One region of the Nocardia sp. 2TAF39 genome, then DNA from elsewhere that is predicted to be linked to it. Evidence: predicted binding sites of a transcription regulator. Region 1 holds the regulator's gene; each other region holds the start of a gene.
What was found. The regulator LexA, encoded in region 1, represses DNA repair genes until DNA is damaged. The targets are predictions, from matches to a motif close to CGAACANNTGTTCG.
Positions count from the first base shown of each region.

Region 2: a site for LexA is predicted at 2,001-2,014, ahead of AB4Z47_RS02490 (alpha-ketoglutarate-dependent dioxygenase AlkB). Genes of this name have one in related genera too.
Region 3: a site for LexA is predicted at 2,900-2,913, ahead of AB4Z47_RS20870 (SAV_6107 family HEPN domain-containing protein). Genes of this name have one in related genera too.

Region 1 is NZ_JBFRFQ010000002.1:8,099-13,000, forward strand. Features, by position in the region: gene AB4Z47_RS01520 (ArnT family glycosyltransferase) at 1-1,413, opposite strand, end outside; gene lexA (transcriptional repressor LexA) at 1,549-2,277, opposite strand; gene AB4Z47_RS01530 (hypothetical protein) at 2,555-3,016, shown strand; gene AB4Z47_RS01535 (hypothetical protein) at 3,280-3,432, shown strand; gene nrdR (transcriptional regulator NrdR) at 3,642-4,112, shown strand; gene hrpA (ATP-dependent RNA helicase HrpA) at 4,113-4,902, opposite strand, start outside.
Region 2 is NZ_JBFRFQ010000002.1:211,590-216,491, forward strand. Features, by position in the region: gene AB4Z47_RS02480 (CPBP family intramembrane glutamic endopeptidase) at 1-442, opposite strand, end outside; gene AB4Z47_RS02485 (HD domain-containing protein) at 586-1,299, opposite strand; gene AB4Z47_RS02490 (alpha-ketoglutarate-dependent dioxygenase AlkB) at 1,353-1,979, opposite strand; gene pyrR (bifunctional pyr operon transcriptional regulator/uracil phosphoribosyltransferase PyrR) at 2,170-2,802, shown strand; gene AB4Z47_RS02500 (aspartate carbamoyltransferase catalytic subunit) at 2,889-3,848, shown strand; gene AB4Z47_RS02505 (dihydroorotase) at 3,860-4,902, shown strand, end outside.
Region 3 is NZ_JBFRFQ010000035.1:24,227-29,128, forward strand. Features, by position in the region: gene AB4Z47_RS20845 (LppM family (lipo)protein) at 1-684, opposite strand, end outside; gene AB4Z47_RS20850 (carotenoid biosynthesis protein) at 800-1,603, opposite strand; partial or broken gene AB4Z47_RS20855 (phytoene desaturase family protein) at 1,690-2,016, opposite strand; partial or broken gene AB4Z47_RS20860 (NAD(P)-binding protein) at 2,044-2,208, opposite strand; gene AB4Z47_RS20865 (GNAT family N-acetyltransferase) at 2,216-2,827, opposite strand; gene AB4Z47_RS20870 (SAV_6107 family HEPN domain-containing protein) at 2,997-3,437, shown strand; gene AB4Z47_RS20875 (DUF3040 domain-containing protein) at 3,563-3,988, shown strand; gene mraZ (division/cell wall cluster transcriptional repressor MraZ) at 4,408-4,839, shown strand.

The DNA.
Region 1 (4,902 bases):
CGATACGGCCGGGAACGCGGCGGCGATCAGGCCCAGCGCCACCGCCACAGAGACCACCGCAAGCGCCCAGCGCAACCACGGCAGCCATTCGGCGTTGCGGCTCAGCAGCACGAACGCCCACAGTCCCGAGGTGAGCACCAATGCGGCAGCACCGATTCGGCCGAATTTCTCATCGCGCCGACGCCACATCTCGGCGACGCCGATCGCGAACATCCCGGCCACGGCGGGACCGATGGCCAACGTGTAGTAAGCGTGCATGCCGCCGCGCATCGTGGTGAATGCGATGCCGTCGATGATCAGCCACAGTCCGAAGACCAGCGCGGCCCCGCGCAGGAGGTCGGTGCGCGGAGCACGCCCGCGCGATGCGAGGACCAGTACGAAGGCGAGCAGGGCGGCGGGAAGCAGCCAGGAGATCTCGAACCCGATCTCGCCGGTGAACAGCCGGGTCGGACCCGACCCGCCGCCGAATCCGCCGAACCCACCACGGCCCTGCCCCAAGTCGCCTGGCATCTCGTACCCGGGCGGTAGTGCGAATCGGTTGCCGCCGCGGTGGTTGTGGCCGAGGAAGCGGGCGAATCCGTTGTAGCCCAGCACCAGATCCATGAACGTGTTGTTCGTCGACCCGGCCAGATACGGCCGCGACGATGCGGGCCACAGGATCGTCAGCAGCACGTACCAGCCGGATGAAACGACCAACGCCGCCGCGGCGGCGAGCAAGTGCAGCAGTCGTTTTCGCACCGAGGTCGGCGCCACGATCAGGTAGGTGAGCGCCAGCGCGGGCAACACCATGAGCCCTTCGAGCATCTTCGCCAGGAACGCGAATCCGAGCGCGACACCGGCCAGCATCAGCCAGCGCGCGCTCGCCCGCCGCAATGACCTGATCGTGCAGTACGCGCCCGAGGTCATCAGCAGCACCATCACCGCGTCCGGGTTGTTGAACCGGAACATCAACGCCACCACCGGTGTCACTGCCAGCACCGCCCCGGCCAGCAGGCCCGCGCCCCGGCTGCTGGTCGCCGTGGCGATTGTCGCGTACAGCAGTGCCACGGCCGCGACGGCCATCAACGCCTGCGGCACCAGCATGCTCGCGCTGCTGAATCCGAACAGCTGTCCCGACAGTCCCATCACCCACTGCGAGACCGGCGGTTTGTCGACGGTGATGAAGTTGCCCGGATCCAGCGAGCCGAACAGTAGTGCCTTCCAGTCCCGCGCACCGGACCAGGCCGCCGCGGCGTAGAAACCGTTGGCCATGCCGTTGACCGTGATGTGCCACAGATACGCGACGGCCGTCCCGGTCAGCAGCACCGCCAGAATCGCTCGCTCCCACCGACGAGCAGGCGGTAGCCCGAGTGGATCGGGATCGAGAGTCGTGGTTGCATCGGGCAGGGCCGCGTCGGCGCTGATCGCTGTCACTGCGGAAGTCTCGCAAGTGGCCTGGTGGATTCCCTGCGCGCTTGCTGTCAATCAGCTGTGAACGTGGGGGCGAACTCGGTTGTGTGTTGCGGTACATGTCCGCGCGGCCGACGCGGGTTGCCGTCCCTTCCGTCGTCAGATCTTGCGGATGACCGTGACGACCTTGCCGAGGATCTGGGCGTCGTTGCCGGGGATCGGTTCGAACACCGGATTGTGCGGCATCAGCCACACGTCCTTGCCGGTGCGCTTGAACGTCTTCACCGTGGCCTCGCCGTCGATCATCGCGGCGACGATGTCGCCGTTGTCGGCGACGTTCTGCTGCCGGACGACCACCCAGTCGCCGTCGCAGATCGCCGCGTCGATCATGGACTGGCCGACAACCTTCAGCAGGAACAGCGAACCCTCGCCGACCAGCTCGCGGGGGAGCGGGAAGACGTCTTCGACGGCCTGCTCCGCCAGAATCGGACCACCGGCGGCAATGCGCCCGAGCACCGGCACGAAGGTGGGCACCGGGCGGTCGGTGTCGACGGCGGCATCGGAGCCGTCCACCGCGGCGACCGGCAGACTGGTCACCGAACGCACCACCTCGTCCAGGCCTCTGACGTCCACCGCGCGTGGACGATTCGGATCGCGGCGAAGGTAGCCCTTGCGCTCCAGAGCGCGCAACTGATGGGCGACCGAGGAGGTCGACGTCAGCCCGACCGCGTCACCGATCTCCCGGATGCTCGGCGGGTAGCCGCGTTCGCTCACCGAGGTGCGGATCACCTCCAGCACTTTGCGCTGACGCACGGTGAGATCCGCCCCGGTACTCGCCGCGTCGGCGCCGCTTTCGGTCTCGTCACCCGTGTCGTCTGTGTGCCTCACCGCAACCGCCCTTTCCTGCTGTGCCCGGCCGATCCCCGCTGGGCGTCTGTCGTCATGGCCTGTCATGCATTTGGTAGTTCGAATCTAGTCCGGTCGCGTCGATGTATCAAACATCTGTTCGACGCATGTCGGGCGTTTCTGCTGACTTTGCCACTCCGTCGTGGTAGAAATCGAACACAGATTCTTCGAACATCTGATCGAATGCGTTGGGAACATGTGTTCGAATATGGACACCGGCTCGAACGGCGACGGAGCACCCACCACGGAGGTTTGTCCGATGAGTACTGCGATCAGCGACATCACCACATCGATCGATGTGACAGGTGTGGAGTTCGATCACCGCGCCGCCGCTGCGGCGGCGATCGATCTCGGTGGCGACACGGGTCCTCGCACGCGGCGCGGCGGCGCGCGCGCCAGGGCGTTGGTGCCCGCGCATCGCTCCGCGGTCGATCGGTGCCCCCGCGACGCTCGCCCTGGCGGCGCTGCGCTCGTATATGGCCGTAGCGCACGGAATTCCGCGCTCCGGCGGATGCGTGGCTCGCACCCGATGGAGCGGGTAGAGCGGGCGCAGGTCGGGTTCGCCGTGCTTGCCGTGACCGCGCTGCTGACCGCCCTCATGGTGGCGGGACTGATCGCGTTGGCGCACGTGCGGGCGGGAGACTGGGGCGGCGAGTCCGGCGGGTCGGTGCCCGCCGTGGTCGACGGCCGAGGTGGCGCGGGCTCGCCACCGCCGCGCTGACCGGTGGGATCGGCCACCTATTGTGGCCGGAATTGTTGATCGAAAATCTGCTGGAAATGTGATCTGGGCAACACTGCTCGAGCGATGTCTGGGAGCACGGTCGCGGGCAAGCCCGCCGTCCCAGGGTCCGTGCGCCCGGCGTCTTCGCCCCGGCCACGGTCCGCGCCGACGTCGCGGGCCGTAGTCTCGCGCTGCGTGTCCCGCTGCCCGACTTCGACTGGGCCGACCGAGACACGAGGTGGACATACATCACCGGTGACCTGGTGCCACGTCACATCGATCCGGAGACCGACCCGGTCCTGGCCGACGCCGTCCTCGGCGAGCCGTTCTGGACCGAACTGGCCCGCGGCCACCTCGTTCCGCGGCTGCCGGACCTCCTCGCGGATCTGACCGCGCACTGGCAGATCGTCGAATGATCGAGGTGGCGCGCCGGTAGCCGTGGGTGTGTGCGACGACTCGGCTAGTCGGACGGGTATCCTCGAACTGTTATGCAGGTTTTTCCAGATTCGAGTGGGGAATACCTGGTGCCGGGGTATAGACCTCTGTACATGTGCTCGCCGGACCGATCGTTACGATCGGCGGCCGGTCCGGACGCGAGCACACGCATCGACGAAGGATTTCTCGGATGCATTGCCCGTACTGCCGACACCCCGACTCCCGGGTGGTGGACTCGCGCGAGGCCGACGAGGGCGCGGCCATTCGCCGCCGTCGCGCCTGCCCGCAGTGTGGGCGGCGGTTCACCACGGTAGAGACCGCCATCCTGTCCGTAGTCAAGCGCAGCGGAGTCACCGAGCCGTTCAGCCGCGAGAAGGTCATTCGCGGCGTGCGGCGCGCCTGCCAAGGCCGCGAAGTCGACGACGACGCGCTGAACCTGCTCGCGCAGCAGGTCGAGGACGCGGTGCGCGCCAAGGGTTCCCCGGAGGTGCCCAGCCACGAGGTCGGCCTGGCCATCCTGGGGCCGCTGCGCGACCTCGATGAGGTCGCCTATCTTCGGTTCGCCTCGGTCTACCGATCATTCACCTCCGCCGACGATTTCGAACGCGAGATCCGGGAGATGCGGCAGGCGCGCGCCGAGGCGTTGTCGACCGCCGACTGACTAGCGTCGGGCCGCGGCGATCGCCTTCTCGATCCGCTTGGCGGACACCGGGAACGGCGTGCCGAGCTTCTGGGCGAACAGGCTGACCCGGAATTCCTCGATCATCCACCAGATCTCGGCCGCCGCGGGCGCATGCCTGCGATGCTCCGGCAGGGCCCCGACCAGGCGGTCGTAGGTGGCCAGTACCCGATCGAGTTCGACCATGCCCTGACGATCGCGAACCGCCGAGCCCGGCAACGCTTCCAGACGCATCACCGCCGCCCGCAGATAGCGGGGCAGCTCGCGCAGCCGGGAGGCACCCCACTCGGAGACGAAGCCGCGGAACACCAGGTTGTCGAGCTGGTCGCGAACGTCGTCGGCGATGTCGCGTTCGCTCCTTTCCGCGAGCGCGACCGAAACCTGGTGGGCCCCCGCGAGAACCGGCACGACCAGGCGTACGAGACGGGTGACGGCGGCGGCGAGTTCGGGACGGATTCGGGCGACGAGCGCGTCGAAGTTCTCCGGTGTGTGCATCGGACCGCCCGCGGCGGCGATGAGTTCATCGACAGCCGCCGCGCGGCAGTCTTCGATCAGCGCCTCCAGCGAGCCATACGGATTCTGGCTCAACGCAAGGCGATCCGTGGGCGACAGCCCTGCGGTGACGGACCGGACCGAGGTAGGCAGCGCGTGCAGCACCAGCGCCCGGGTGCCCAGCCGCATCGCGGCGGCCTGCTCGGCTGGGGAGCTGAGCACGCGGACCGCCACACCGTCGCCCTCGGCGACCAGCGCGGGATATCCGGTCACGGTCTGT
Region 2 (4,902 bases), 200 kb from region 1:
GGACCGCCGGGGTCGCGCGCAGCCAGCGCCCGTGCGTGTCGACACGATACCACTCACGCCAGGCGGCGAGCCGCAAGAGCAGCGGAACCGCAAGCAGCAGAGCAAGTTTGAGGCCGATGAACCACAGATCGTCGCCGGGGGAGAGGTATAGGGCGACGGCGAAGGTGAGACCGAGTGCGAACAACCACGATGCTTGCTGGACGGTCACCGACTCGTTCGCGCCTGAGGGCTGTGCCCTCTCGGAAGCTGCGGGCGGCACCAGCGAGGCGATGGCGAGTCCGCCGAGCACCGGCGCCCACGCCGCCCACAGCGGCAGTGTGTCGTCATGATCGGCGGAGTAGCGCAGTGCGGTGTGCCCTGTCGCGACCAGCGTCGCCGTCGCGGCGAGATAGGCCGCCGCTGCCGGCACTGTGAAGAACAGCTCGATTCGTCTGTGCCGCAAGATCTCCCGCTTCGTCCGATGGTGGTTTCCCAGCCTTTCACTCGCGCGACCGGTGTGGACGTGAACGCGTCGGACGTCCGAACAGGGACTGCGCCGCAGCGGAATTCGGCCGCGGGTTCGGTGATCCGGGTCGATTCCGGGGCTCAGTCCCGAGCCAGAATGGCGTCGAATCGCTCGTCCGCACGGTCGAGTTGGTTGAGGATGTGCTGCCTGACGTGGTCGGCCAAGGGCGTGTCGGGCCGGTGGACCAACTCGCGGTACACCTTGGTGAGTGGGCGATACTTGGCGGCGAGCTTGGGCATCGCGGGACCGGTCGCGTAGAGGATGCCGACGCCGTTGTCGGTGAAGTGGGAGAGCTTGATGATCCGAGCCCACGGATCGCGGTCCAGGTTTGCCACCACATGCCGGCGGTACTGGGCGTGCCGGTCGATCGAAGGGTCGGGTTCGGGATTGGTCACCGCGGCGACGAGCTCGGCCACCCGCTCGCCGAACCGCTCGGTGAGCTCGCGCAGCGCGGCCGGTGCGGCCGGGCTGGTACGGTCCGCGGCCAACTCGGCCGCGTGGTCTTCCACCGCGTCGTGCAGCAGTCCGGCCGCGACCACGTCGGGGTCGCGAACCTCGTAATGGCTGATGATCCGAATCGCCACGCGCAGCAGATGGTTGAGGTACGGCTCGCGTCCGTAGCGGTCCTCGCGGTGCAGATCGGCCGCCAGGTCGAGCGCGGCGGCGAGGCGGTCCGTGTCGGGCAGCTCGGCGATTTCCAGTAGAAGTCGGTCACGCAGCCCGGACTCGCCGTAGACCTCGCTGATCGTGTGCAGCGGCATCACGGCCAAGACCCCCGCCCCTGGATTGCTCATGCTGCCAATCTAACGTCGCCGGGTGACACGCGAGAATACGTTCGGGCAACGAACTACCGAACGCCGCGTGGCCGGAATTGGATGCTGATCCGCGGTCCGGCGGGTTTGCGTGTCTTCGGCACGGCATGCTCCCACGTCCGCTGGCACGAGCCGCCCATCACCAGCAGATCACCATGTCCCACAAGGTATTTGATGCTCGCACCGCCGCCGCGCGGCCGCAGTAGCAGCGCCCTCGGCGCCCCGATCGACACGATCGCGACCATGGTGTCGTGTGTCGCGCCCCGGCCGAAGGTGTCGCCGTGCCACGCGACGCTGTCACGCCCGTCCCGGTAGTAGCACAGCCCGGCCGTCCGGAACGGTTCGCCGAGTTCGCGCCGATAATGTTCGCTCAACACCGTGCGTGCGTCGGCCAGTGCCGGATCCGGCAGCGGTTCGTGTTCCTCGTAGAACTTCAACAGCCGGGGCACGTCGACCACTCGGTCATACATCGGCCTGCGCTCGGCTTTCCATGGCACGTTCCCGACCAGCCGGTCGAACAGTGCGTCCGCGCCGGAGAGCCATCCGGGCAGCACATCGACCCAGGCGCCGTGGTCCAGCACGTTTCTGTGGAACTCGCGCAGCGGGCCGAATTCGATCGCACCGAACCCGTCGAGCAGCGATCCCTGCAGTGGTGGCGACATGCCTTCGAGGGTATCGCTGATCGAACATATGTGCTAGTTATTGGGTGGGGTGACAGGGCGCACAGCCGTGTCCGTGGCCTGGCTCACAACGCGATATGCCTGGTGAAAGCGCGGAAGTGGGCGCTGCTAGGCTGCTTGCCGTAAGACATCCTTTAACGGACCGTCCGGTGAGGCGGGGAAGGAGGTCGGCATGGTTGTGCCCGAAGAGCGGGCCGCCAAGTCCGGCGCTGGCGAGACATCGCAGCGACACACCCCGGAGTGGGTGGAGGCGGGGCGGGAGCTGTTGTCGGCTTCCGATGTCGGCCGGACCATCGCGCGCATCGCGCACCAGATCATCGAGAAGACCGCGGTGGACGCGGGCGAGCCGAACCCGCCGCGCGTGGTGCTGATCGGCATTCCCACCCGGGGCACCACGCTGGCCGCGCGGCTCACCGACAAGATCGAGGAGTTCTCCGGCGTCCGCCCGGCCCTCGGCTCCCTCGATATCACCCTCTACCGCGACGACCTGCGCAGTCGGCCGCACCGGCCGCTGGAGCGCACCTCGGTGCCCGAGGGCGGCATCGAGGACGCGCTTGTCGTCTTGGTCGACGACGTCCTGTTCTCCGGTCGCACCGTCCGCTCCGCGCTCGACGGCCTGCGCGATCTCGGCCGCCCGCGTGGCGTGCAGCTCGCGGTGTTGATCGACCGGGGCCACCGCGAACTGCCGATCCGCGCCGACTACGTCGGCAAGAACGTGCCGACCAACCGCTCCGAGGACATCTCGGTGCTGCTCACCGAGCACGACGGTCGCGACGGCGTCTACCTGCGCCAAGAGGAGGCGTAGATGGACCGGGACCGCACGCGGATGGACCGCACGCGCGAAGCCCCGCCCCTCGTGGCCGCCCGGGTGACGGCCACGGAGGTGCGGGCGTGAGGCATCTGCTGACCGTCGCCGGCCTCGATCGCACCGCCGCGACCGAACTGCTCGACGAAGCCGAACGGTTCGAACAGGCCCTGCTCGGCCGCGAAGTGCGCAAGCTGCCCACGCTGCGCGGGCGCACCGTGATGACGGTCTTCTACGAGAACTCCACCCGCACCCGGGTCTCGTTCGAGGTTGCCGGCAAGTGGATGAGCGCGGACGTGATCAACGTCAGCGCGAGCAGTTCCTCGGTCTCCAAGGGCGAATCGCTGCGCGACACTGCGCTGACCCTGCACGCCGCGGGTGCCGACGCGCTGATCGTGCGGCATCCGGCCTCCGGCGCGGCGCACCAGATCGCGCGCTGGTTGGACGAGTGGGCGGTCTCGGAAGGACGCGCCTGCGGTCCGGCCGTCGTCAATGCGGGTGACGGCACCCACGAGCACCCCACCCAGGCACTGCTGGACGCGCTCACCCTCCGGCAGCGGCTGGGCGACATCGAGGGCAAGCGGGTCGTCATCGTCGGCGACATCCTGCACAGCCGGGTCGCCAGGTCCAACGTCTTCCTGCTGGCCACGCTCGGCGCCGAGGTAGTGCTGGTCGCGCCGCGCACACTGCTGCCGGTCGGCGTCGAGACCTGGCCTGCCCATGTTTCGCACAACTTGGACGCCGAGGTGATCGGTGCCGACGCGGTGCTGATGCTTCGGGTGCAGGCCGAGCGAATGAATGGTGGGTTCTTCCCGTCGGCCCGGGAATACTCGATCAACTACGGACTGTCCGAGCGCAGGCTGGCGCTGCTGGACGACCATGCCGTCGTGCTGCATCCCGGCCCGATGCTGCGCGGTATGGAGATCGCGTCCTCGGTCGCGGATTCTCCGAAAGCCGCTGTGCTGCAACAGGTCACAAATGGAGTGCACATGCGCATGGCTGTCCTGTTCCGCCTGCTCGTCGGGACACAGGAGGCCCTCGTATGAGTGAGCGAACGATGAACACCACAGTGCTGATCAAGGGCACGCTGCTGTACGGCGAGGGCGAGCCGGTCGACGTGCTCGTCGCCGACGGCGAGATCCGCAACATCGGCACGGATCTCGGGGTTGTGGACGCCGAGGTCATCGACGCGCGGGGACAGATCCTGCTGCCCGGCTTCGTCGACCTGCACACTCACCTGCGCGAGCCGGGCCGTGAGGACACCGAGACCATCGAGTCCGGTTCCGCCGCCGCCGCGCTCGGCGGGTACACGGCGGTATTCGCGATGGCCAACACCAACCCGGTCGCCGACTCGGTGGTCGTCACCGACCACGTGTGGCGGCGCGGCAAAGAGGTCGGCCTGGTCGACGTGTACCCGGTCGGTGCGGTCACGGTCGGGCTGGAGGGGAAGCAACTCGCCGAGATGGGCACTATGGCCGCGGGCGCGGGGGCGGTGCGCATGTTCTCCGACGACGGCCACTGCGTCTACGACCCGCTGATCATGCGCCGCGCCCTGGAGTACGCGAACTCGCTCGGCGTGCTCATCGCCCAGCATGCGGAGGAGCCGAGGCTGACCAAGGACGCCGTCGCGCACGAGGGCCCCACCGCTGCCCGGCTCGGGCTGGCGGGCTGGCCGCGCGCGGCCGAGGAGTCGATCGTCGCGCGCGATGCGCTGCTGGCTCGTGACGCGCGTGCGCGGGTGCACATCTGCCACGCCTCCACCGCGGGCACTGTCGAATTGGTGAAATGGGCCAAGTCGCAGGGCATTTCGATCACCGCCGAAGTCACCCCGCACCATTTGCTGCTGGACGACTCGCGGCTGGAGACCTACGACGCGGTGAACAAGGTCAACCCGCCGCTGCGCGAGGCCTCCGACGCTGCCGCGCTGCGGCAGGCGCTGGCCGACGGGATCATCGACTGCGTCGCCACCGACCACGCACCACACGCCGAACAGGACAAGTGCTGCGAGTTCGCCGCGGCCCGCCCCGGCATGCTGGGCTTGGAGACCGCGTTGTCGATCATCGTGCGAACCATGGTCGAGCCGGGGCTGCTGGACTGGCG
Region 3 (4,902 bases), on a different contig from region 1:
CGCGGCGGGGTTGCGATCCATGTATGACATAGCGGCGATGATGGCGGCCACGGCCAGGGTGATGCCGCCGACGATGCCCGCCCAGCCCGCGAACGAGCGGGTGTTCGGATCGGCGTAGCTGACCTCGGCGCGCAGCGTGGAGACGTCGCCGGGCGGCAGTTTCCAGGAGACGATGTTGTCGCCCTCGCGGCTGCCGTTGGTCTTCGCGACGCGGGCCGGGAACGCGATGGTGAACTGCACGTCGGAACCGTGCGGCGGAACGGATTTCAGATCGACCCGGCCGGTGAGGCTGACCAGATCGCCGGTCCGCTGGAACTGCAGCTGGAACATCCCCTGGGTCTGCTCGGACAGCTGCCCGAGCTGCTGCACCTCACCGAACGACAGATCATCGAAGAACACCTGGCTGCCGGTATAACCGTCCTGCGCGTACGCCTCCACCCGTACTTTCGCGGCAAGCGTCTCAGGCGCCTTCAGTTGCGGGCCCTTGTCGTTGGGGTCGGCGGGCACGACGGCGGCGACGATCCGACCGGACACCCGGTCGTTGGACGAGAGACCCATCGAAACCTGGACCCGCAAGCAGCCCGCGAGTACCGGGGCGAGCAACGCCGCCAGCAGGACGGCCGCGGCGATACGCACGCCGCGGCGTGGTGTCCGCTGCTGCGGAAGTACCGGGGCATCGGGCATCGTGGTGACGGGACTCGGCTGCACGGGTGACATCGTGCCAGGCCAGATGTCCCGAATGCCACGCGACGGTCGCAACCCGCGCGTCGGCGTGGCGCGGCCGGCGCATCGGGTCAGGTCAGCGCCGCGACCGGGCCGACAGAACCAGAAGCGGGACGCCGAGAACACCCATACCGGCGAGGCCATACCACCCGGAATACGGAAGGCCCAGGAACACCGCGTGTGCCAGCGCCGACCCGAGCCATGTCCACAGAAACATCGCGATCGGGACGGCGAACGTGGTCACGCGGCCACCAGCCGGGGCAGCATCGGGCGCCGTTTGCTCCCACACCGCGAGCAGACCGGCCATGATGAGCGCGACGCCGAACCACCCCAGATAGTTCGTGTACGGGATCTGTCCGAGCCCGGGCAGCCCCGAGTCGGTGTCGCACCAGGTCCACTGCGCGTCGGCAACCATTTGCGGGTCGAGGAACAGATCCCAGCCCACCGCGCCGACCGCGGTCAGAGCGATACGCGACGCCGTCCGCCGGGACACCATCCCAGCTACCACCCACACCGGGTACACCCCGCCGGTCCAGGCCAGCGCAACGATCACTGGCACCCCGAGCTGCGCGGGACCGAGCCGGTCGACCGCGTACTCGTAACAACCGAAGGGCGCCCCCGTCGCCGTGCCGACCACTTCGGCCAGCAGTCCGAGCCCGGATACGAGCACTGAGAACCCGACGGCGTAGCGAATTCCCCGGATTGCCGTGGCATGGGCCAGCGCAGTTCCCGCGGAGAGCAGCACGATCACAACCGTGATCCGGTCACGCGCGTCGCCGGAGGTCAGCGGGTAGCCGATCTGCGCGCAGACCGTCAGCGCGGCACAGGCCAGCGGCAACAGAAAGCGCGCCGAACGAGGTCCGAGCGGGTGGTCGGGGATGGTCCCGGTGGTCTCCGCCGTGTGTTCGAGCGACGGCTCGGCCACCCCGGGGCGCCCAGTCGCCGGCGGCGGATCGGCCGGGTTCGTCAACGCCCGCGCCACCGGGAGAATCGGTGGCGGCGCGGGTCACGGAGGGCGCAGGCGGCAGCTGTGCGGCCACTCGCACCGGAGACGCCGCCACCCGGATGGGTGGACGCGCCGGTCGGATACAGCCCGGGGGCACCGGGTACCCGCTGTCCGGACAGCTCGGGCAGCGGTCGCCACAGCATCATCTGGTCCAGCGACATCTCCACGTGCATGACGTTGCCGCCGATCAGTCCCAGCTCGCGCTCGAGATCCACCGGTGTCTGCACGTGCCGGTGTAGCACCGAGTCGGCGAAACCGGGTGCGTACGAGTCGACTTCGGCGATGATCCCGGTGTGCCGGATCATGATGTGCGCCGAGGAACCTCGATCGACTCGATGGCCGACGAACCGTTCCACCGTCGACACGGCGCTGCCGAGCACCTCGTCGCGTTCGAGTACCTCGACCGCATGCCCGGCGCGTGCCAGATAGCACGCGGCGACGAGGGCATTGTGGCCTGAGCCGACGACGACTACCGTCACGTGACCCTCACAGCGGCAGTCTCCTGCCGAGGATCGCGAACGGCCGATTATCGCCTGCGAACACGAAATTCCGCACCACGTCGGTGAATCCCTGCCTGCGGTAGAGCCGCCAGGCGCGGTTGTCCTCGCGATCGACCTCCGGCGTCGACAGCAGCACCGCGCGCTCGGTCCGGCCGCTCAGCAGCCGTTCGAGCAGCGTGGCACCGATGCCGAGGCCTTGCGCGGACGGATGCACATGCAGTTCGGTGAGCTCGAAATAGTCCGAGAGCAGTTCTCGCGCGGAGTGTTCCGGCCAGCCGGAGCGGCGCATCCCGCTGTGTACCTGCTGGTGCCACCACTGGTGGGCGGCGCCGCGGTAGCCGTAGGCGATCGCCACGATGGGGGCGGAGCGCAGATCGATGTGACCGGAGTCGTCGGGCACCACGGCGGCCACCGCCTGCCAACCGGGCCGGGTGGTGTGCTCGGTCCACATCGGCGCGCGATGGTGCTCGGTGCCGCGGGGATAGTCCATCGCCGCGACATAGACCGCCAGCGCGTCGTGCAGCCGGGAGCGCAAGTCCCTGACCGAGAGGTCGACGACGGCGGGTGCGGGGGTGTGATTGGGCTTGACGGCGGTCATGGCTCTCGTCGGCCGCGCAGGCGCGGAAGTTTGTCGGTGGGCGTCTCTATATTCAAGCTCAATTCAAACGTTCGAATACCTGTTCGGTCCGCGCGGTGCTGGAAAGCGGTGTGGCACGCCGCCTCAGCGTAAGTACGGGCTGCGGTGCGCGATTGTGGAGGGACGGCTGATGTCTGGTCGAGTGGAAAATCCGGGGCAGCCCGGCCGGGCCGGCAAGCTGCTGCAGCGGGCGGACGGTTTGCTCATGCAGGCGGCGGGGGAGCGGGATCCGCGCGAACGGTTCCGCACCGCCTACCTGGCCGCGTTGCGCGGTGCGGGCGCGGTGCTCGCGCTCACGGGCGCTGACGCCGCGCCCCGGGCGCGCTCGCGGAACGCATGGGTGCTCATGCAGCGCGCCGCGCCCGAGTTCGTGATGTGGTCGGACTACTTCAGTTCGCGCTCGGAGATCCGCGCTGCGCTGGAGGCGGGGCTGGACCGGGATGTCGACGATCTCGAGGCCGATGAGTTCTCTTCGCGGGTGGGCGCATTCCTCCATGATGTGGAAGATCTGCTGTCCGCCTCGGTCAGGTTGCGACCCGCGCCGGGATGGACCGGCGGCATGACCGCTTAGTTATCGGCGAGTAGGTGGTACGGCCCTGATCTAACTCGTATCATTGGTGACAGATAGCCGCCAAGGTCGGCTATCTGTCGCCTACCCGGAGGCGACAGCCACGTCCTAGTGCCGGGGGAGGTACCGTGCCACTCTCCGAGCACGAGCAGCGCATGCTCGAACAGATCGAGAGCGCTCTCTATGCTGAGGATCCAAAGTTCGCCTCGTCCGTCCGCGGTGGGCGGCTTCGTTCGACCTCGAGTCGTCGCAGACTCCAGGCCGCGGCGTTGTTCGTCCTCGGCCTATTTCTTCTGGTCGCCGGCATCGCAGCACCCGTGAAGCCCGGCGGCTTCCCGATCATCAGCCTGATCGGTTTCATCGTCATGTTCGGTGCGGGCGTGCTCCTGCTGCTCGGCAGCTCCAAGAGCACCGCCAAGAACGACCGGTCGGGCGGCGATGCCGCCTCCGGTGGCCCGGGCGGCGGATCGAGCGGACGCGGGCGCCAGCGCAAGTCCGGTGGTTTTTCCGAGCGTATGGAAGACCGGTTCCGGCGGCGGTTCGAGCAGGAATAGCTCGCCCCGTGACCTGATATCGGCAGCACAGACGGCGACGCCGCACCGAGATGGTGCGGCGTCGCCGTCTCACGCCTGTTGACGGGTGTCGCTCAGATGATCTTCGCGCGGGGGAGTTCCGAGGCTCCCCACACCTCCCCACCCCCATCCCCACAACGCCCCACGCACCGGTTGGGCAGGGCTGCACGAGAGGGTTTGCTGGGTGTTTTCGGAGGTTTAGTCAGGGGGCCTGCGCGTGTCGGCAGAACTCGCAAGAAGTTCTCCACCCCAGTGATAGCTGGGATGACCTGCGGAATCATCTGGGTCGGGAGCCAGATCACCGCATGTTTCGATTGAAAGTGGGGGAAAGTGGGGTAATGTGGAGCGCGCAGTTACTGAAAGGGCCGACCAGCGAGGTGATCGACTAGGGAGGTATCGAGATGTTTCTCGGTACCTACACACCGCGCTTGGACGACAAGGGGCGACTCACGTTGCCTGCGAAGTTTCGAGACGATCTGGCGGGAGGGTTGATGGTCACGAAGGGTCAGGACCACAGCCTTGCCGTGTACCCCAAGGAAGAGTTCACCGCGCTCGCCCGGCGGGCCGCGGCCGCGTCTCGAAGCAATCCGCAGGCACGCGCGTTCGTCCGGGCGCTCGCGGCCGGAACGGACGAGCAACGTCCGGACGCGCAGGGTCGGATCGTGTTGTCGGCCGACCATCGTCGCTACGCCAACCTGCAACGGGACTGCGTGGTGATCGGCTCGGTCGATTTCCTGGAGATATGGGACAAGCAGGCGTGGGAGTCCTACCTCGCCGAGCACGAGGAGGACTTCTCGCAAGCCAGAGACGAGTCGCTGGGCGGAATCTTCTAGCCCTGAGCGAGCGAGTGCCGCGCGGTCTCTGCCCGGGCGCGGACCCTGACGTACTTCCCCGAC